4 regions of the Pseudomonas sp. gcc21 genome follow, and region 4 is predicted to be linked to each of the others. Evidence: predicted binding sites of a transcription regulator. Region 4 holds the regulator's gene; each other region holds the start of a gene.

Region 1 (5,379 bases), 750 kb from region 4:
TTCATACATCGCGTTATCCACGGTCTCCTGGGCTGACTTCACAAATACGCCCTGGTATTCGCCGGACGTTGAGACTCGCTTGTACTCGCTCTTGAGGATGACGTTAGGGCGCAGGCTGTAGTTCAAGCCCGCGGTCCAGGAGCGTTGCCGTCCGTCGCCCTCATCCAGTTGCGCATACGTCAGGTGGGGGAGAAAGTCGCCGAACCGACGACCCGCCATCAGATAAAAGGCGTCTTTTTCCTCCAGGTCTCCGCCTGGATCAAGGTTGGTGACTTCGTTGCTGGTCAGCCATGTCCCGTTGTCATACTGGTAGCCAATCGACAGGAACTTGGCTTTCTGAGCGTCCATTACGTGCGAAACGGCGCTCGGCCCGAAGGGTGTGGCTATAGGTATCGCAATCTTGGCTGTAACGTCGGACTGTTCATATCCAACGCGCAGGGTGCCGTAGTTATTCGTCTCAAGCGTAATCGCGCCGGCCCTAGTATCGTCTGCATCAAGTTCATACACATCGCCCATGATGAAGTTGCGACGGTTTTTCGACTGGCCCGCTGCCACCTGAACGGCGAGCGAGCCATAGCTCAAGGGCAGCGTATATATCGCATCAATCCCTTCGTAGGTCGGGCTCTGGATCTGGAAGTACACTTCATCCGGCAGGCGTAGCCAGGGATAGCTGAACCCCACGTCCAGCGTGTCGGAATACATGTACACCGGCGAACGCATGCGGCCGGCACGCAGAACAAGGCGATCGGTGGTCTGGTGAGATAGGTACAGCCATTCGAGCTTGGCCTTCCACGAATCCTGTTCAGCCTTGGCGATCCCCTGCGCGGTAATAGCCAGTTTGTCGGTTACACCGTAACGGAACTGGGCGCCGAGCTTTGATAGCTCATCACCTCTCCAGGAATCGGTGGTCTGGCCCTGTTTTCCATAGGTGCGACCATCGTCCTCACCGCCCATATAACTGACGCCGAGTGTCCCAAATGCATTGAGTCGGTGCTCGCCCTGTTCCAGCGCAACTGCTGGAGTGGCGGCCAGACACATGGCCGCCAGACCGATGACGCGTGATTTATTCATTTCAGGTAGTGCTCCTTGCGGTGTTATCAAACGCGGAACTGTGCGGTAGCCCCGCGCAGGTTGTCTTCCGTGGAAATCAGCTGTTCGCCGAGGCGTGCAGTGGCTTCCGCTCCTTTCGCCGTGGCCTGCGCATCATGCTGCAGGACCTGGGTTTCTTTCTGGATAGAGCTCGAGAGGCCGGTCTGCTCGTGCGTATAGCGGGCAATGCCGGCGTTCAGCTCGTTGATTTGGTTGACTGCGGTGGCGATAGTCGCCAATAGCTGGGTCGCCTCTGCGGAGCGCTCGATGCTGTCGCGGGATTTCTCGCTGTTGGCAGTCATTACATGGAGCACGGTATTGGCGCTGTTTTGCAGGCGCTGAATGATCTGCTGGATCTCGGCGGTCGATGTCGCGGTTTTTTGTGCCAGGTTGCGTACCTCATCAGCCACCACAGCAAAACCGCGACCCTGCTCGCCCGCCCGAGCAGCTTCGATCGCTGCGTTCAGTGCCAGCAGGTTGGTCTGTTCGGCGATGCTGCGGATCACCGTCAGTACCGAGCCGACAGCCTGGGTTTCTTCCTCCAGCTCAGCCATGGACTGCACGGCACTGGTGACGCTGGTGCCCAGGTCATTGATGCTTTCAGATAATGTCTCGATGCGTTCGCGAGCGGTGGTAGTCTGCTGGGTAGCAGACTCAGCCTGCTCGGATGCCTGCTGCGAGCGGCGCGCCACTTCCTGAATGTTATCGTTCATGTTCAGGATGTCGCGCGTAATGGAATCCGTGTGGCGCTGTTGGGATTTGGCGTTTTCCTCGGAGCCCTGGGTGACCCGATACAGCTCCTTGGATACCTGGCCCAGCGGGGAGGCTGCGTCGACAATCTGACGAATGGTGGACTGCAAGGTGTCGAGAAAATCGTTGAACAGTTTGATCATCAGGCCGATTTCATCGTGAGACTCCACATTGACCCGGCGAGTCAGGTCGCCTTCACCGCGGGCGATGGCCTTCAGCGAGCTGATCACGCCATGCACGTTGCCCATAATGCTGCGGGTGACGGCCCAGGCACCGAGTGCAACCAGGAGCACCAATACGAGCGACAAAATAATACCGAACCGAATGGTCGCGGCGTTCTCTTCACGGGTGCTGGCAAGCGTCTGGAGAAAATCAGCGTAGGCATTCGCGCGGAAATCAGCGCCAAGCTGCGTGGCCTGGGTCAGGTCATTGGCCATACGGTCGAGGCTGGGACGCAAGTCATCGAAGGAAGCGGAGCCGCGAATGAGTGCGCTCGAAGCCTGGGAGGCGTTGGACGCGTAACGGTTGATCGAGTCGCGCCATGCATCCAACTCGCGTTTGCGTTGAGCCTCACCGGCGACTAGCTGGCCGAGTTGTTTTTGGTGCTGTTGAATGTCCGACAACACCTGGTTGGCTTCTTCAATCGCCGACAATTCACCTGCGGTTACGGCACTGTTGAAAATGCCGGGCAACCTGGAAAACTGGAACAGCACGGCGTCCGCGCGTTCGAGTACCGGATAGCTGTTGGTCTCCAGCGCAACCAGACGGGAATCGACCGTGGTGAGTTGTACAGAGGTATAACCGACATATGCCACCAGGCCGAGCAGAGCAAGAGCTGGCACCAGGGCGAGTTTGTAAACGAGCGAGAGATTCTTGAGCATATGACTTCCATTGTCTGCTGCGCTGAATGTAACAAAGCGTTCGTGATATTGGAACGCCACTATCAAAATAAGTGATAGGGCGTTGAAGATCACCTTGAGAGGTTATCGGCGGGGTGCTGGGAAAGATGAGCATATAGCCAGAGGATGCTGGAGTAGTGTTCCGTCACATCACCGGAGCTGGCTATCCTTGCTGCCACGACGGTTGTATCCACCATGACGCTGGTTTTCTTTATCCTGAGCGGCCTGGCAGGCTATGCACAGGCGCACACCGGGTAGCGCTTTGCGCCGGGCTTCGGGGATGGGTTCATCGCATTCTTCGCAATGCGTCAGGCTTTCGCCACGAGGCAATTTACTACGGGCTCGCTGTACCGCTTCATCCACGGTATCGTCGATCTGATCCTGAACTGCGCCGTCCTGTGCCCAACCGGTAGCCATGGGACCTCCAATTGAAAATGCACGCGACCCGACGCCGCGCTCATTCCTCAAGTATGGAATCAATCGGCAGATAGGCAAATCCAGCCACATCAGACCAATCGATTCGGGCACAGCGCGAGCCTTCCAGGACGGGCATTGCCCTGTACCAACCGGTCTTAGCTGCCCACCTCGGCGTTATACAGCTGCTCGTAATACTCGCGGGCCATCCGGTTGGAGTCGAACGCGGGGACCACATCACGCATCCCTTGCTTGGCGATTTCGAGCCATCCCTGCGGGTTGTCGTAATACCGGGCAATGATGTCGTGCTCGAGGATGCGCATCAGATGCTGATAGTCGGCTTCGTCCTGTTCATGTTCGGGCAGCGACGGGTCGGCAACAGGAATGATGAAGCTGTTTTCTCCGTGACGGGCAAACTCTGGAATCCAGCCATCTTTTATCGAGAAGTTTACTGCGCCGTTCATTGCTGCAGTCATACCGCTCGTTCCGGATGCTTCGCGCGGGCGACGCGGGGTATTCAGCCAGACGTCTGCGCCCTGCTTGAGTAGCCGGGACAGCTCTATCTCATAACCGGTCAATACTGCGATTTTCGCTGCTTTATAAGAAAACCGCACCAGCCTGTCGAACATCTCGATAGCGCCGTTATCGGTAGGGAAGGGCTTGCCAGCCCAGATCACCTGCACGGGTCTGTCGCTTCGCTCGATCAGCTGGGTGAAACGGTAAATGTCACGGACCAGAAGATCGGCGCGCTTATAGGCGGCGAAGCGGCGAGCCCAGACCACTGTCAGCGTATCGCGATCAAAGAGCTTACCGGTCTGGTCAGCCACCACCTTGAACAGCTCGTCTTTCATCTGTTTCTTGCGTTCAACCAGACGCGCGTCATCGCCTTCATCCAGCGCCGCGCGCAACGTGCGGTCCTGCCAGAACGTCATGTTCTGGGCATTGGTGATCGCCTTGATCTGGCAGATATTCGGGTTGCTGCCCCACATTTCGTTCGAGACAACACCATGCAAGTGCGAGACGGCGTTGGCCACACGCGAAACACGCAACGCAGCGAGGGTGTGGCTGAACATGTGGCCATCCAGGCCGGTCATGCGGACGACTGTTTCGTGGGACAGGCCGTTGAAATAGCCCATGTCACGCAGGAATGCCGTCTCGTGTTCCTGATTGCCTGCCAGTTCCGGCGTGTGGGTGGTCAGCACGACGCGATTGCGCACCTCGTCGAGATCGCCGAATTGCTCCATCAATTGAAAAGCCATTGGCATCGCATGGGCTTCGTTCATGTGATAAAGATCGGCTCCGCCCAGCGCCTCGACCAGCTTGGCCCCGCCGATACCGAGCACGATGCTTTGTGCTACCCGCGCAGCGTGTTCCCCATCGTAGAGCCGGTGGGTGATGGTCTGCGCGAGGTAGTCATTTTCCGGAATGTCAGTGGTCAGCAGGTAAATCGGCGCGGTGTTGAATATCTCTGGCGCCAGATACAAGGCCTTTACGTAAACTGGGTGGCTGTTGACCGTCACCTTGACGGTGATGCCACTGTCCCGCAGGAAGGGGTAGTACTTGCGCTGCAGCTGCACGCGCAGTGTCTGGTCCTCGTTGCGTTCCTGATCGTAATAACCGAACTTCCATAACATCCCGATACCGATCAGGTTCTGTTTGAGCTCATAGGCGCTGCGCATGTGTGAGCCCGCCAGAAACCCCAGACCGCCCGAATAGATTTTCAGCGGCTGGGCGATCGCAAACTCCATGGAGAAATACGCGACCCGCTTGTTGTACCGCGGGTCGATAGGATAGGGATGACGCCATTGATCATAAGTATTCATGGTCGAATCCAGTTCTCGTCAAATAGGGGCAAGCAGAGGTCGCAGTCGGTTATGGGTGAGTCCATTTGCCCTTGCCGTACTGCTGGAAGGCGGGATGTCTTTAAGTGTCAGGCATGCAAGCAACTTCGGCAAGGCCAAGGCCGCACCGCCTGTCGATCCGTGGACATCAGTCGCCGCGCGGTGGTTGCCGAGGCGTATAGGCAGCGGCGTGTTTTGGAAGCTCATCGTCGATATCCCACCAGCCGGCTTTGGAGGCGACATAAAAGTGCACAGCGGGGCGCGTATCCAGAGGTTCGTCCAATAACCCGGCACGTATCCGAATGGTCCCAGGATCTGCATCGCGCTGGCTGAACAGTGGCGAGCCGCAACGGCTGCAAAAGACCCGTTGCTTGCCGGGTGACGAC
Region 2 (5,379 bases), 1.7 Mb from region 4:
ACGACAGAAGCTTCGTCACCGGCGTTGGTCACGATCTGACGGAAAGGTGCTTCGACAGCGCGACGCAGCAGATTGACGCCGACAGTCTGGTCATCGTTAGCACCAGTCATGCCTTCGATTGCCTGCAGCGCGCGAACCAGCGCTACCCCACCGCCAGGTACCACGCCTTCTTCAACGGCCGCACGGGTTGCGTGCAGAGCGTCTTCAACGCGGTGCTTCTTCTCTTTCATCTCGACTTCAGTCGCTGCGCCAACCTTGATGACGGCAACACCGCCGGCCAGCTTGGCCAGACGCTCTTGCAGCTTCTCACGGTCGTAATCGGAGGTAGTGTCGTCGATCTGCTTACGGATCTGCGATACACGCGCTTCGATGTCGATCTGGGTGCCCGCACCGTCGATAACAGTGGAGTTGTCCTTGTTGATCTGAACGCGCTTGGCCTGGCCAAGGTGCTCAAGAGACGTGTTCTCAAGGTTCAGCCCAACTTCTTCGCTGATCACGGTACCGCCGGTCAGGATAGCGATATCCTGCAGCATTGCCTTGCGACGATCACCGAAGCCAGGCGCCTTGACGGCTGCAACCTTGACGATGCCACGCATGTTGTTGACAACCAGAGTCGCCAGCGCTTCGCCTTCAACGTCTTCAGCAACGATCATCAGCGGACGGCCAGCCTTGGCAACAGCTTCCAGAATCGGCAGCATTTCGCGGATGTTGGAGATCTTCTTGTCAACCAGCAGGATGTACGGGTTGTCCAGCTCGGCAGCCATGGTTTCTGGCTTGTTGACGAAGTAAGGAGACAGGTAGCCGCGATCGAACTGCATGCCTTCTACGACAGACAGCTCGTTGTCCAGGCCGGAGCCTTCCTCAACAGTGATAACGCCTTCCTTGCCGACTTTTTCCATCGCGTCAGCGATGATCTTGCCGATGGACTCATCGGAGTTGGCCGAGATGGTGCCGACCTGAGCGATGGCGCGGGAATCAGCGCAGGGCTTGGCCAGGTTCTTCAGCTCGGCAACGATAGCGGTAGTCGCCTTGTCGATGCCGCGCTTGAGGTCCATGGGGTTCATGCCGGCAGCAACAGACTTCAGACCTTCGGTAACGATAGCCTGAGCCAGAACGGTCGCGGTGGTAGTACCGTCACCGGCGTCGTCGTTGGCGCGGGACGCTACGTCCTTGACCAGCTGGGCACCCATGTTCTCGAACTTGTCTTTCAGCTCGATTTCCTTGGCAACGGAAACGCCGTCCTTGGTGATCATCGGCGCGCCGAAGCTGCGCTCGATCAACACGTTGCGACCCTTCGGTCCCAGAGTAGCCTTTACGGCGTCAGCCAGAGTATTCACACCAGCCAGCATCTTGTTGCGGCCGGAAATTCCGAACTTAACTTCTTTAGCAGCCATTTTCGCTTTCCTTCATATATTCGTTGGAGAAATGCAGGACGTCAGCAGTTCGCGGATCAGTCCAGCACACCATAAATTTCGGATTCGCTCATGATCAGCAGGTCTTCGCCGTCGATCTTGATGGTGCTGCTGCCGGAATAGGGACCAAAGACAACCTTGTCACCTTCCTTGACGGCCAGTGCGCGCACTTCACCGTTGTCCAGCAGACGCCCGGTACCTACAGCTACTACCACGCCGGTATTTGGCTTTTCTGCGGCTGAGCCAGGCAGAACGATACCGCCAGCGGTTTTAGTTTCTTCTTCGCTGCGACGAACGACGACGCGATCGTGTAACGGACGAATTTTCATCGTGTTTAGTCTCCAATTAGCTTCTAAAAGCCGGCGTGCCGGCGTCCCAAGAAAAACAGGCTTTTCAGCCTGACAAACATGCCTGAGCATGCTTTTGTTCAGGGCATGCACCCGATGAGGGAGCCTGCCAAAACTGGTGAATCCTTAATGGGGCCCTGTAAAAGCTTTTCAAGCCCCCTGCCGCAAAATTTTTCTGCCTGGTTCAGTCGCGATTGATGCGCTGATCCGAGTCGGACGACTCCTTGCGACCAGCCTCCCACTCGCCTTCGATGACGTGGTGCTCGCCGCGCTTCCAGACTGTCGGCCCGCCTGGTTCGCCCGGACCGGGTCGGTTGCGATTACGCAGCGCGAGTATCAAGGCAGGGACTGCCAGAACATCAGTCACGACACCCGGGATCAGTAACAGCACACCGGCCAGCACGCCCCACATTCCCGACTTTAGAATGGAGAAAGGCGCGCGGTTCTCAGCCATTTGCATCTGCAGACGCTGGAGCATTCCCCAGCCCTGTCGTTGTATGACTGCTACGCCAAGCAACCCGCTTACCAACACCCAGAGCAGGGTGAACCCGACTCCGATCGCCTGGCCCAGCAATATCAGGCCCGCCAGTTCGATCAGCGGGATCAGCAACAGCAAAATTCGAATCAGGGGCATGGCAGCCTCTCATGAGATGGCAAACAAGCTATATGGGGTTCACTGGCAAAGACTTCAACCTTCGACATCAACCGGCTACCTCTCATCCGCCGGCCTCGGCAGACCGACGGCGTCTGAGGAGAAAAAACATCAAAAAGCCCGAGATAGACACTTCAGAACCCGCGTCGCCTGCCGATACCTTGCACGTAACCATTCAGATCATTGTTCCGCCCGGAGCCCAGTAAGGAAACGTCATGAATCTTGTTTCAAGCCTCAGCATACGGTCCCGCCTGCTAATCGGGATTCTGCTTCCCGTCTTGTTGACCGCAGGAGTCACTGCCTGGCTAACCTTCAATCAGATTCAGGTGCAGGGAGCTGCTGAGGTGGAGCGACTGCGCACTCAACTTATCGAAGCCCACAAGACCGGACTCAAGCAGGTAGTGGACGCGGCGCGCACGGCTATCGAGGAGGTCTATACCGACCCCTATATGGACAAGAGCACGGCCCAGACGGCGGCGCGGGACATTATTCGCTCGATGGGTTTCGGCGATAACAACTATATCTATGCATGGACATACGACTCCTACAATCTGGCCTTTCGGCCCAAGCCCAGCGCCGAAGGGCCATCAGTGGATTCGACGCCGGCGCGCAGAGAGTTGTTGCGCAATCTGATCTCGAGCGGGCGAAGCGGCCAGGGGTTCCACGACTATATCTGGACGAATCCGGCAACAGGCCAGCCGGAGCCGAAGATATCCTATTCGATCGATCTGCCTGAATGGCAATGGGTTATCGGAGCGGGCATTTACGTCACCGATGTCGATAGAGCGGTGAGCGCAGCACAGCAGGAGATCGAAGCGAACACCGCGGCTGCGCTCAGCCGCATACTGTGGATCACGCTATTTATCGTCGGCGTCGCGATCCTGCTTGGGATCTTCATCGGCCGCACCGTCACCCGCCCGCTCAATAGCGCTACCCGCATGATGCAGGAAATCGCCGAGGGCGACGGCGACCTGACGCAGCGTTTGCCCGCACAGGGCACCGACGAGCTGAGCGAGCTGGGCCGTCAATTCAACGCCTTTGTCTCGAAGATCCAACAGGCCATTGCACAGGTAGGCGAGACCACCGATCAGCTTGCGTCCGCTGCGGAGGAGCTGAGTCATATCGCCTCAGAGACGCAGGCCTCCGTCGAACTGCAGGGAAGCGAGACCGATCAGATTGCCTCGGCAATCAACGAGATGGCCGCAACCGTGCTCCAGATCGCCGGAAATGCCACCGAAGTCGAAAGCGCTGCGTCGGTAGCAGACGAGCAATCGCGACTGGGCCGCGGCACCGTTCTGTCATCCCAGGAATCGGTCCGGCACCTGTTTACTACCTTGCAGGAAAGTGCACGGATGATCGAGGCGCTGGCAGCCAAGAGCGATGAGATTCAGTCGGTGGTGGACGTGATCCGTGAAGTCACTGAACAGACCAACCTGCTGGCGCTTAACGCAGCAATCGAGGCGGCGCGCGCTGGCGAGATGGGACGCGGTTTTGCTGTAGTAGCAGACGAAGTCAGACAGCTCGCCAGCCGTAGCGGTGAATCGGCTACGCAGATCCGCGCCATGATCGAGAGCTACGTCGATGAATCAAAGAAAGCCGCTGATCACATGAAAGGTGCTCAGGCGCAATCGCAACACACGGTCAGCGCGATCAACGAGGCAGCAGGATCGCTGCAGACCATCGAAGAGTCGGTCGGTATGATCCGCGGCCAGATAATTCAGGTGGCCGCTGCATCCGAACAACAGAGCCATGTCGCCGAAGACATCAATCGCAACGTCGTCAGCATCGTCAACGCGGCGGCACAAAGCTCAACGGGAGTCAGCCAGACCTCCGACGCCAGCAACGAGCTCGCACGGCTGGGCGAAAATCTCAGGCAGTTGGTATCCCAGTTCAGGGTGCACTGAGCCTCCCTCCCCTCCCAGCTCAGGGTTGGGGCACGCCCGACCCTGAGCTGCGTCATCAGGCTGTACTTCAAGCACTCCGCCGCTATCTCATGGAGCAAAAGCACAGGCGGCGTGCCCTCGCTGTTCAAACCAGTCACCGAAAAATGTGACGCAAGTCTCCTTTGATTGACTAATGCGGCGTAGGTCGTGAAGCTCTCGGGTAGGCTCTTGGCCATTGATGGCCGACCAGATCACGACGGAGATAAGGACGTGTCCAAACAGATATTCCCCAGCGACGCCACCAAGGATCGTCGCTTCGTAGAATCGCTTTCTCGCGGCCTGAACGTGCTGCGGGCGTTCAATGAAGGGTCGGTTACGCTCGGTAACCAGGAGATCGCACGCATAACCGGACTGCCCAAGGCGACGGTATCGCGCATGACGTTCACGCTGACCAGCCTCGGCTATCTCAGCTATAACGCTCGCCTGGAAAAGTATCAGCTCAGCTCCGGGGTTCTGGCGCTTGGTCATGCGTACGTGTCCAACCTGCGGGTACGCCAACTGGCTCAACCGTACATGGACGAATTTGCCCGACTGAACAACACCTCCGTAGGGCTTACCTGCCGTGATCGCTTCCATATGATCTACGTGGAGAACCGGCTGCCACCGGAGCAGTCCCTGTTACGCATGGAGATCGGTTTGAAACTGCCAATGGCCACGACAGCGGCCGGGCGCGCCTATTACGCGTCATTGCAGGAGGATCCGCGCAAGGAGCTGCTGGATGCATTGGCCGAACGCTACGGCGAAGCGCAATGGCCCGAGAAACGTGCAGGACTGGAGCGTGCCGTTGAGGAGTATCGGCAGTTCGGGTTCTGCCTGTCGCTGGGTGACTGGGATCGCAACGTCAATACCGCCGGGGTGCCTATCACCCTCGCCGACGGAAGCACCATGGCACTTACGTGCGCAGCGCCCTCTTACCTCGTGCCACTGGAAAAAATCCGTGACTCAATCGCCCACCAGTTGGTAATACTGGCCAGCGATATTCAGTCGCTGGCCAGTTGAGACTCGCTGATTGAAGTTGATGTCGA
Region 3 (5,379 bases), 300 kb from region 4:
AGCGTGCGCGCCAGCAAGCGTGCCGACCTGGCCGAAGAAAGCCTGCTCGGGGGCGATCTGGGCCCGGAGCAGGAAGGTCTGGTTATTGCGCATTTTGGCGTTCAGGTAGATGTCGAGGCCATCAGCGGCGAGCAGGCCGGGCTGATCAGACGCTGTCACATGCGTGCCAACCTGCCAGCCCTCGTGACGGGAGACAAGGTCGTCTGGCGCGCTGACAATCAGAACGGTGGCGTGATTGTCGCCCAGCTGCCGCGCCGTTCCGAGCTGTTTCGCCCCGATCACCGCGGCCAGCTGAAACCGGTAGCAGCGAATATCGATCGTCTGGTCATCGTCTTCGCCCCGCTGCCTACCCCTCATAGCAATCTCATCGATCGCTATCTGGTGGCTGCTGAACAGGCGGGGCTCGAGCCGTTACTGGTTCTCAATAAGGCAGATCTGCTGAGCCAGGCGGAATTTGCCTATCTACGTGACTGGCTCGACGAATACGCCCGATTGGGGTACCGCACGCTCTGCCTGTCGGCCGACTCGGGTGACGGCCTGGATCAGCTACGGAGTGAACTCAAGGGGCGTATCAACGTATTTGTCGGTCAATCCGGCGTCGGCAAGTCGTCATTGATCAACGTGTTGTTGCCCGGCGAGGACCTGCGTGTGGGTGCGCTTTCGGATGCGACAAACAAAGGCATGCACACCACGACCACTGCCAGGCTCTTTCACTTTCCTGAAGGCGGCGATCTGGTGGATTCTCCCGGCATTCGCGAGTTCGGTTTGACGCATATCTCGCACGACGAGCTGCTGGAGGGGTTCATCGAGTTCCGCCCCTTCCTCGGCCATTGTAAATTCCGCGATTGTCAGCATTTGCACGAACCCGGCTGCGCCTTGCTTGCAGCGGTTGAGCGCGGAGACATTTCATCAACCCGCATGCGCAGTTACCGCTATATCCTCTCAGGCATCACTAACCCGTAAGGCTCGCTGGCATTGCTTTCGACAATGCCAGCCGATCTCAGGGCTCACCCAGCCTTCTGAGCGAACCGGGATCATCGAATAAATTGGCAGGTCGCTTCTGCGGCGCTGACTCGGGCTCGGCGGCGGCCGGCTCGATAATCTTCTGCCTGTCGATATTATGATCGTCCTCTGCTGGCACCTTTGACATAGCGTTAGCCTGATCAGTTGCGCCTTCCATCAGCTGCGCTTCAGCACGCTTATTGAGTACCACGATATCGATTCTTCGATTGATCGGATTGGTCGGATCGTTCCGATCGAACAGCGCCGAGTCGGCGTACCCCACTACCCGCGCAACCTGACTCTCCGGGTACCCTGCCACGACCAGGGTGCGACGCGCTGCGTTGGCACGCTCCGCGGACAGCTCCCAGTTGCCGTAGCTCCGGCGACCGGTGAAAGGTTTGGCATCCGTATGCCCACCGATACTGATTTTCTTCGGCACGCTGGAAATGGTGTCAGCCAGCGCCAGCAAGATGTCTTCGAAATAGGACTGTAGCCGTGGGCTGCCGCTGGCAAACATCGGACGATTCTCCGCATCGACAATCTGAATGCGTAAACCATCCTGGGTGATCTCCAGCAGGATCTGGTCCTTGAACCGCTGGAGCACCGGCTCAGCGTCGATCTTGTTTTGCAGCTCCTGTAGCAGAAGATCGAGCTCTTGCCGCTCAGCCATCTCGGCCAGATCCGCTATGGTTTCGTTATCCAGTTGCGGGGGCGCTTCAACCTGCTCGGGCAGGTCATTCAGGGTCTTCTGCGGAGCCACGGTCGGAGAGCCTCCCAGATCTATCGCATACGGACTGCCACCCTCCGAGAAACCGATCGGATCGTTGAAGTAACCTGACACCATCGCCAGCTGGCCGGGCGTCGCCACTGTGACCAGCCACATCACCAGAAAGAATGCCATCATCGCTACCGCGAAATCGGCGAAGGCGATCTTCCACGAGCCGCCATGGTGAGCTGCTGCCTTACGGCTGATCCGTTTGACAATAATCGGTTGATCGTCAGCCATCTCAGCGGCCCTTCACCGACTCTTCCAGCTCAATGAAACTTGGCCGATACTCCGACAATAACGCCTTACGGCCAAATTCCACCGCCAAGGCGGGCGGCAAACCCTGAGCACTTGCAACCAGACACATTTTCACCGCCTCGTAGGTATTGGCCTCCTCGGTCGCATCGTGCTCCATGGCTGCAGCAAAAGGCCCAACGAAGCCATAGGCGGCCAGGATACCGAGGAAGGTGCCAACCAGCGCGGTAGCCACCTTCTCCCCGATCTGCGCATTATTCGCGTCGCCAAGAATGCCCATCGTAATCACAATCCCCAGCACCGCAGCCACAATGCCGAAGCCCGGCAGCGCGTCTGCAACGCGATTGACCGCATGGGAGGGTGTCTGCAACTCCTCGGTGAGGCTGGAAATCTCGACGTCGAACAAGGCTTCAAGCTCATGCGGAGCCATGTTGCCGGTGGACATGATGCGCAGGTAATCGCAGATAAAAGCGATCATGCGGTCATCCTTGAGAATCGCCGGATACTTGCTGAAGATCGGACTCTCCTGCGGCTCCTCAATATCGGGCTCGATGGCCATCATCCCCTCTCGACGGGACTTATTGAGAATTTCATACAGCAGGCCGAGCACATCCAGGAAATAAGGTTTGCCGAAGCGGTGGCCAAACAGAATCTGCGGGACCTTGGCGAAGGTATTGCGGACCGTTGCCATACTGTTGGCAACGAGGAAAGCGCCCAACGCAGCGCCGCCAATAATCAGGATTTCAAACGGATGCCATAGCGCCGCGACCTTCCCGTCGGATAATACGAACCCGCCCAACACACTGACGATAACGACAAGAAACCCTGCAATTTTCAACATAAACGCGTAAAACCCGGACAAGAAATTGGACGTATTTGGCAGCCGTTTTTGCGCGGCAATACGCTAGTGATCAGGTATAGTGACGACCATTCGCGCCATCAGGTTAAGGTGAACAAGTGCCAAACGAAACGATGGTTGCCACGAAGACTCTATCGGCAAGGCGAACCAAACCCTGAGTACAATTTTGCTCAGAAGCTTGTAACCCTCCTCGCTTGGCTTGGATCAACCGATGGCCGCAAACCGGCACAGTAGACACCCTGGATGAATATCGATCAGGATTTAGACATGTCGCATCCCTGCTTACCCTTGCTGATCGAACCGGATCAGCTCCCGGCACCACTGAATCCGACAACGTACCGCCTCGTTGATCTACGCAAGCTCGAGGAGTACCAGGCCGGCCATATAGCCGGAGCAGTGTCGGTGGTGCCGCCAGAAATAACCTCTGCCCCGCCGATACCCGGCCTGTTACCTGCTCAGGAGCGATTGGAACAGTTGTTTGGCCGGCTAGGGCATCATCCGGAGCTGCACTATATCGTTTATGACGGTGAGGGCGGCGGCTGGGCCGGTCGCTTCATCTGGTTGCTTGATTCAATCGGACATAGCCATTATTCCTACCTCAACGGCGGGCTGCAGGCCTGGATCGCAGAAGGCAAACCGCTGGTCAGCACGCTTGAACCCCGCGAGCCCACCCAGCCGCAGATCAATCTCAACCATGATCACACAATCGATCTGGCAACGCTTGTTCGCGAGCAGCAAAGCTCCGACCGGGTAATCTGGGACGCGCGCTCGCCTGAAGAACACCGCGGCGAGAAAGTACTTGCTGCCCGGGGCGGTCACATCCCCGGCGCGATCAATTTTGAATGGACTGCCGGCATGGACCCCCAGCGCGGTCTCCGGCTACGCACCGATCTCGCGGACAAGCTTGCCGAGTTGGGCATAACCCCGGACAAGGAAATTGTTACGCACTGCCAGACCCATCACCGCTCCGGCTTCACTTACCTCGCAGCGAAGATTCTCGGTTATCCGCGCGTCAAAGCCTACGCAGGCTCGTGGTCGGAATGGGGCAATCACCCCGACGCCCCTATCGAAAGCTAAGGACCCATAATGCAAGATCGTCTCTTCATCATTCTGCAGTACCTGCTGCCCCAGCATTTGCTGTCACGAGCTGCCGGCGGCCTGGCCAATTGCACCTGGTCGTGGGTCAAAAATCCCTTTATCACCTGGTTCGTCAAGCGATATCAGGTCGATATGCGTCAGGCCGTAGAACCTGAACCTACTGCTTATGCTTGCTTCAATGATTTTTTCACGCGTGCGCTCACGCGCGATGCGCGTCCACTCGACTCAGCACCCGAGTCAGTTCTGAGTCCCGCCGATGGCGTGATCAGTCAGCTTGGAGCGATAGCGCACGGCCGGATTTTTCAGGCGAAGGGCCAAAGCTATAGCGTGCAGGAGCTGGTCGGAGGAAATACCGAACACGCTGAATTGTTTCAGGGCGGTCAGTTCGCCACCGTATACCTGTCGCCACGCGACTATCACCGGGTACACATGCCACTAGGCGGCACCCTGCGCGACATGATTTACGTTCCCGGCGATCTGTTCTCGGTTAACCGCGTCACGGCCGAGAACGTACCGCGGCTCTTCTCCCGCAATGAGCGCGTGGTCTGTATCTTCGACACGCCGGCCGGACCGATGGGCCTGGTGTTGGTAGGCGCGATGATCGTTGCCTCAGTGGAAACCGTCTGGGCCGGCCTGGTTGCCCCCCACCGACGCCAGCTTCACGCGCGCAATTACAACGAAGCAGCGCCGTCTCTGGATCGCGGAGCAGAGATGGGTCGATTCAAGCTTGGTTCGACTGCGATTGTACTCTTCGGGCCCGGCAAGGTTGAGTGGGACAAGGGCCTGGGTGCCGGCGACTTCGTGCAGATGGGCCAAAAGCTTGGCAAGCAGCAACAAAAAGCGGAGGACTGAACCAGTACGGGCCTGAATGGCGACGCAATCCGCTGGTAGAGCTTTCCATCAGGCCATTCTCAAGTTCACGCGAAGCGGGGCGACAGGGTTCAGTCGACCGTGCGATGACAGGGATGTCATCGACGAGCTTATAGGGATGTACTTGCAGCGTGTCGGCGCAACGGTGTCACCCCGCGACAGCCGGCCCAGAACGTCCACCAAAACCAGGCTGTGTTTTTATCTGGCGATTGCGTAGTGGCGCCCGCCAACTGCCGGGACTCCGCAAGACGCCGTGAACCCATCCCTGGGGGCTTGACGAAAACATCCCTGTTTTCGACACTTGCTACACCCTGACAGCCGCCGGGCTTGATGAGCATCGGCGTGAGGTGGAGATTTAAAACCGCCTTCGCTCTGGTTGTCCTTTCAGGCTACTCCAACGCCATGCGAAGCGAGGCGACAGCAGACCCCGAGTTATCGGATCAGGTAGCTATCACGCGCGAGCAATGGGAAAGGCTACAACCTCATCAATACTGCTTGCCCCCACAGCCAGCATAACCAGACGATCCAC
Region 4 (5,379 bases):
CTGTTGAGCAGGGCTCGCCCGTTGCGCAGCAGCTGCTGGCACGGCTGCAGAACGAACACGCCGCTGAGGCCCCACCGCAAGCCCGTGTGAGCACAGCTCCACAAGCAGAGGTTGGGGAAAGCGGTATCGGTGCAATGCGCGCCGAACTGGCAGGCCTGCGTGAAATGCTCGAGACCCAGCTGGGCAACATGGCCTGGGGGCAGATCAATCAGCAAAATCCCCATCAGGCCAGCTTGTGGCGTCGGCTTACCCAGCTCGGCCTGCCGGCAGGGCTGAGCAAGCAATTGATGGCTAAAGTGGCTGATGTGACCGATATCCGTCAGGCCTGGCGCATGCTGCTGGCGCATCTGTCTCATAGCATTCCGGTCATCCGGGACGAACTGATCGATCAGAACGGTGTGATTGCGCTGGTTGGCCCGACAGGCGCCGGCAAGACCACCAGTCTCGGCAAGCTGGCAGCACGGTATGTGCTCAAACACGGCAGTCAGCATGTTGCGCTGGTCACCATGGATACCTTCCGGATTGGCGCGCATGAACAGTTGCGTACGCTTGGACGTATTCTGAATGTACCGGTGCGGGTGGTTGATGAGCAGAACAGTCTGACTGATGTGCTCAAGGAGTTTGCCGGCAAGCGCATGGTGCTGGTCGATACAGCCGGCATGCAAGGTCAGGATCCGCAACTGCGTAGTCAATTGAACGAGCTGGCGGCGCAGGGGCAACGGGTGCGGACCTTGCTGGTGCTGGCCGCGACGAGCCAGTACCAGGTGTTGAAGTCCGCCTACCATCATTACAAGTCCTGCGGATTGTCCGGTTGTATCCTGACCAAGATCGATGAGGCTGCCACGCTGGGTGAGTCCCTGGGTCTGGCTATGGAACAAGCTTTGCCGGTAGCCTATATGGCAGATGGCCAGCGCATTCCGGACGACATCTGTCAAGCGGTCGGACACAAGCTGGTCAGTCGCGCGGTGAACATGGCCAGCCATGCTGGCGAAGCGCCTGCTGACGAGGCGATGGGTAATGTCTTTGCAGGTATACTGCATGCAGGTTAAGAGCCGGTGATTAGCGCACTTCGCCTCACGGCGGCATGCAGCAAGCGAACCAGGCCGGCGTTCCGTCAGTGAGCCGCCCTGTAGCAGACACGGTGCGATTTTTACAAATTTGCTAACACGAATTCTTATTACAAGGTAATCCACACAGATGGGCAGCAATCATCCGGTTCAGGTTATCGCGGTCACCGGCGGCAAGGGCGGGATCGGCAAAACCAACGTATCCGTCAACCTCAGCATGGCGCTGGCGGCGTTGGGGCGTCGGGTCGTACTGCTCGATGCCGACCTTGGCCTCGCCAACGTGGACGTGCTCCTGGGTATCAAGCCCAAGGCCACGCTTGCGGACGTGCTTGATGGCAAATGTGACCTGCGGGATGTGCTGATTGACGGCCCCGGCGGCATCCGCATCGTTCCCGCCGCATCAGGTGCGGCGCGCATGGTCAACCTGAACCAGCAGCAACACGCCGGGCTTATTCAGGCCTTCAGTGACATCGGCGACAACATTGACGTGTTGATAGTCGACACCGCTGCCGGAATAGGCGACTCGGTCGTGAGCTTCGTGCGCGCCGCCCAGGAAGTGTTGGTGGTTGTGTGCGACGAGCCGACCTCGATTACTGACGCCTATGCGCTGATCAAGCTGCTCAATCGCGACCATGGCATGACCCGTTTTCGGGTGCTGGCCAACATGGTCAATACGCCGCAGGAAGGCCGCACTGTCTTCGCCAAACTGACCAAGGTGACCGATCGGTTCCTGGACGTGGCGCTGCAATATGTCGGCGCGGTGCCCTATGACGAATCCGTACGCAAAGCGGTGCAGAAACAGCGCGCGGTATTTGACGCCTTCCCGCGAAGCAAGGCCTCGCTGGCCATTCGCGGCATTGCGCAGAAGGTTGATGCCTGGCCGTTGCCGGTTAACCCGCGTGGTCACCTGGAGTTCTTTGTGGAACGTCTGGTCCAGCAATCGGGGGCAGATTCATGATCGCGTCCGCCAGTGGAGCCTATATGTACAACCGTACCCAACGTGCAGCGGGTCAGCAGGATCTGCTGGTCGAACAGTTTGCTCCCCTCGTCAAACGCATTGCCTATCACTTGCTCGGGCGCTTGCCATCCAGCGTGCAGGTAGAAGATCTGATGCAGGCGGGCATGATCGGCCTGCTCGAAGCTTCACGCAAATTCGACCATTCAAAGGGCGCCAGTTTCGAAACCTACGCCGGCATCCGCATTCGTGGCGCCATGCTGGATGAGGTTCGTAAAGGCGACTGGGCGCCCCGATCGGTTCACCGCAATACGCGCATGGTCAGTGATGCCATCCGCGCAGTGGAGGCCAGGCTCGGACGTGACGCTAAAGATCATGAGGTTGCGGCCGAATTAGAGATGAGCCTTGAGGATTACTACGCGATTCTTGGCGACACCGCAGGCAGCAAGCTGTTCAGCTTCGAGGATCTGCTCGAATCCGGTGCGGCGGCGGATGTGCACGCCGAGGGTGAGCCCCAGGGCGAATTGCATGACGAGCGCTTTCGCGGCGCACTGGTCGAGGCCATCGAAGGCCTCCCGGAGCGCGAGCGGCTGGTGCTTTCCCTGTACTACGACGAAGAGCTGAATCTCAAGGAGATTGGCGCGGTGCTGGGCGTGAGCGAATCGAGGGTGAGTCAGCTGCATACCCAGTGCGCCGCCAGGTTGCGCGCACGCCTGGTCGCCTGGAAGAACGAATAATAGATAGCCGGATCTCTGGTCCGGCTATCGCAGCCGTGGCTGTGTCGCCTGCCGGCGGGTCAGCTTAGGGTGCGCGCTTTACTTGCTGAGCGCTTCTCGCTCAGGGACATGAATTCAGCAGAGTGCGAACCTGCACTTTTTTCTGGTTTGTACGGAGGTTTACTTGGACAAGAATATGAAAATTCTCATCGTCGACGATTTTTCGACGATGAGGCGCATTATCAAGAACCTGCTGCGTGACCTCGGGTTCACCAACACCGCTGAAGCCGATGACGGCAATACTGCTTTGCCAATGCTCCAGAGCGGCAATTTCGATTTCCTCGTCACTGACTGGAACATGCCCGGTATGAGCGGTATTGACCTGCTCAGGGCGGTTCGCGCTGACGACCGTCTGAAGCATCTTCCGGTGCTCATGGTCACAGCCGAGGCCAAGCGCGACCAGATCATCGAGGCCGCCCAGGCAGGTGTGAGCGGTTATGTGGTCAAGCCATTCACTGCCCAGGCGCTCAAGGAAAAGATCGAAAAGATTTTCGAGCGCGTTCAGCCGAAATAACCAACCGGGGTACCAGATGATGGCGTTAAGCAAGGATCCCGGCCAGGCGACTGCTCAACAGTTTGAGCAATCCCTCAAGGAGCATGCACTACAGCTCGTTGAGTATCTAGAAAATGGGCAATTCAGCGAAGCGGTGCTGGTGGTGCACGCGATCAATCAGGCCCGAGACCGCGGGCTGTATCACGAGGTAGGCCAGCTTACCCGGGCGTTACACAACGCCATCGTGAATTTTCAGATCGACACCTCCCACGCGCTGGGCGACAGCGGCGAAGCCTCGAAGATTTCCGATGCCTCGGACCGTCTCGACTATGTCGTGCAGCTCACCGACAAGGCTGCCAATCGCACCATGGATCTGGTGGAAAGCAGCACCCCCCATGTCGCCGAGATTGGCGAAGAGGCGGCGGCGTTGCGCCTCGAATGGGCGCGTCTGCAGCGCCGGCAAATGACCGCCGATGAATTTCGCGACCTGTCTCGACGCATCGGAGAATTCCTCACGCGCACCGAGCAGTCTGCGACAACCGTCTCGACCCATCTGAACGACATCATGATCGCTCAGGATTACCAGGATCTGACTGGCCAGGTCATCAAGCGTGTAACGACGCTGGTTCACGATGTAGAGGAAAGCCTGGTGAGTCTGGTGCGTATGGCCGGGAAGGTCGATCGCCTTGCCGGAATCGAGCACGGCGATGGCGTACAGCCGAAAAAAGCCCCAGAAAAGGGTGAAGGTCCGCAGATTCATGCCGATATAAGGGAAGACGTAGTGTCTGGGCAAGACGAAGTCGATGATTTGCTGTCCAGTCTTGGTTTTTAAGGGAGCGAGTGCATGAGTGTTGACGCGGATGAGGAAATTCTTCAGGACTTTCTGGTGGAAGCCGGAGAGATCCTGGAGCAGTTGTCCGAGCAGTTGGTAGAACTGGAAAACCGTCCGGACGACGCCGATCTGCTCAATGCGATCTTTCGCGGCTTTCACACCGTAAAAGGCGGTGCCGGATTCCTGCAACTGGACGCACTGGTTGGCTGCTGTCATATCGCGGAAAACGTGTTCGACATCCTGCGTAAGGGCGAACGTTCGGTGACCTCCGAACTGATGGACGTCGTGCTGCAGGCGCTTGATGCGGTCAACAGCATGTTCGCTCAGGTGCGCGAAGGCGAGACGCCCACGCCCGCTGAGCCTGCATTGCTTGAAGCGCTGGCCTTGCTGGCGAAACCAGCGGCGAGCGAAAACCATGAGCCTGTCACCTCGAACCAGACAGTAGAAGCGACCACCGTGGACACTCCGGAAGCAGCCGGCGGCGAAGGTGATATCACCGACGACGAGTTCGAGAAACTTCTGGACGCGCTACAGGCAGAGCCCTCTGCCGAGGCCGTTGAATCCGCTTTGCCTGTGTCTGCCGGCAGTGCGGGTAGCGGCGATAGCGATAGCGATGAAATAACCGACGAAGAGTTTGAAGCCCTGCTTGATCAACTGCACGGAGCAGGTAAACCGCCTGTTGCGGCCGTAGCGGCGGCTGCCAGCGCATCGATACCGGACACTGGCGCGTCTGATGACGTCATCACTGACGACGAATTCGAAGCTTTGTTGGATCAGTTGCACGGCACCGGCAAAGGTCCGGGCGCGACAGACGCGGCGCAAGCTGTTTCCAGGGACGAACCTGCCGCAGACTCGGCAGGTATCGATCATATTACCGATGATGAATTCGAAGCGCTGCTGGATCAACTGCATGGCACCGGCAAGGCGCCGGGCAAGTCTGACGTTGACTCAGCTTCTGACACCACCGCTGCCGCTGCGGCCAGACCCGATGCCCGGCCAGCTGCTGCACCTGCACCCGCCCGCCAGCCCGAGCCCGTCGCGGCAAAAGCACCGGCCGCTGCTGATGCACATCCCGCAGAAACCACGGTGCGCGTGGACACAGCGCGCCTCGACGAAATCATGAATCTGGTCGGCGAGCTGGTGCTGGTGCGCAACCGCCTGGTGCGTCTTGGGGCGAGCACTGGCGGCGAGGAGCTGAGCAAGGCTGTGGGCAATCTTGATGTGGTGACGGCCGATCTGCAGTCATCCGTGATGAA

What was found. Region 4 encodes FliA, which starts transcription of late flagellar genes. Its sites were predicted from a motif close to CTAAAGTTTNNNNNNNNNNNGCCGNTAA; they were not measured.
Region 1: a site for FliA is predicted at 2,823-2,850, ahead of HG264_RS10785 (methyl-accepting chemotaxis protein). Genes of this name have one in related genera too.
Region 2: a site for FliA is predicted at 2,544-2,571, ahead of HG264_RS18135 (methyl-accepting chemotaxis protein). Genes of this name have one in related genera too.
Region 3: a site for FliA is predicted at 3,014-3,041, ahead of motA (flagellar motor stator protein MotA). Genes of this name have one in related genera too.

Annotation. Positions count from the first base shown of each region.
Region 1 covers NZ_CP051625.1:2,329,934-2,335,312, reverse strand. The annotation lists gene HG264_RS10790 (porin) at 1-1,071, opposite strand, end outside; gene HG264_RS10785 (methyl-accepting chemotaxis protein) at 1,098-2,720, opposite strand; gene HG264_RS10780 (DksA/TraR family C4-type zinc finger protein) at 2,889-3,155, opposite strand; gene glgP (alpha-glucan family phosphorylase) at 3,311-4,975, opposite strand; gene HG264_RS10770 (GFA family protein) at 5,142-5,379, opposite strand, start outside.
Region 2 covers NZ_CP051625.1:3,909,243-3,914,621, reverse strand. The annotation lists gene groL (chaperonin GroEL) at 1-1,394, opposite strand, end outside; gene HG264_RS18145 (co-chaperone GroES) at 1,451-1,741, opposite strand; gene HG264_RS18140 (FxsA family protein) at 1,944-2,393, opposite strand; gene HG264_RS18135 (methyl-accepting chemotaxis protein) at 2,627-4,315, shown strand; gene HG264_RS18130 (IclR family transcriptional regulator) at 4,565-5,353, shown strand.
Region 3 covers NZ_CP051625.1:1,883,203-1,888,581, forward strand. The annotation lists gene rsgA (small ribosomal subunit biogenesis GTPase RsgA) at 1-963, shown strand, start outside; gene motB (flagellar motor protein MotB) at 1,001-2,008, opposite strand; gene motA (flagellar motor stator protein MotA) at 2,010-2,864, opposite strand; gene HG264_RS08750 (rhodanese-like domain-containing protein) at 3,150-3,959, shown strand; gene asd (archaetidylserine decarboxylase) at 3,969-4,832, shown strand; gene epmA (EF-P lysine aminoacylase EpmA) at 5,302-5,379, opposite strand, start outside.
Region 4 covers NZ_CP051625.1:1,582,244-1,587,622, reverse strand. The annotation lists gene flhF (flagellar biosynthesis protein FlhF) at 1-1,049, shown strand, start outside; gene fleN (flagellar synthesis regulator FleN) at 1,198-2,025, shown strand; gene HG264_RS07340 (RNA polymerase sigma factor FliA) at 2,025-2,759, shown strand; gene HG264_RS07335 (chemotaxis response regulator CheY) at 2,935-3,312, shown strand; gene HG264_RS07330 (protein phosphatase CheZ) at 3,332-4,123, shown strand; gene HG264_RS07325 (chemotaxis protein CheA) at 4,136-5,379, shown strand, end outside.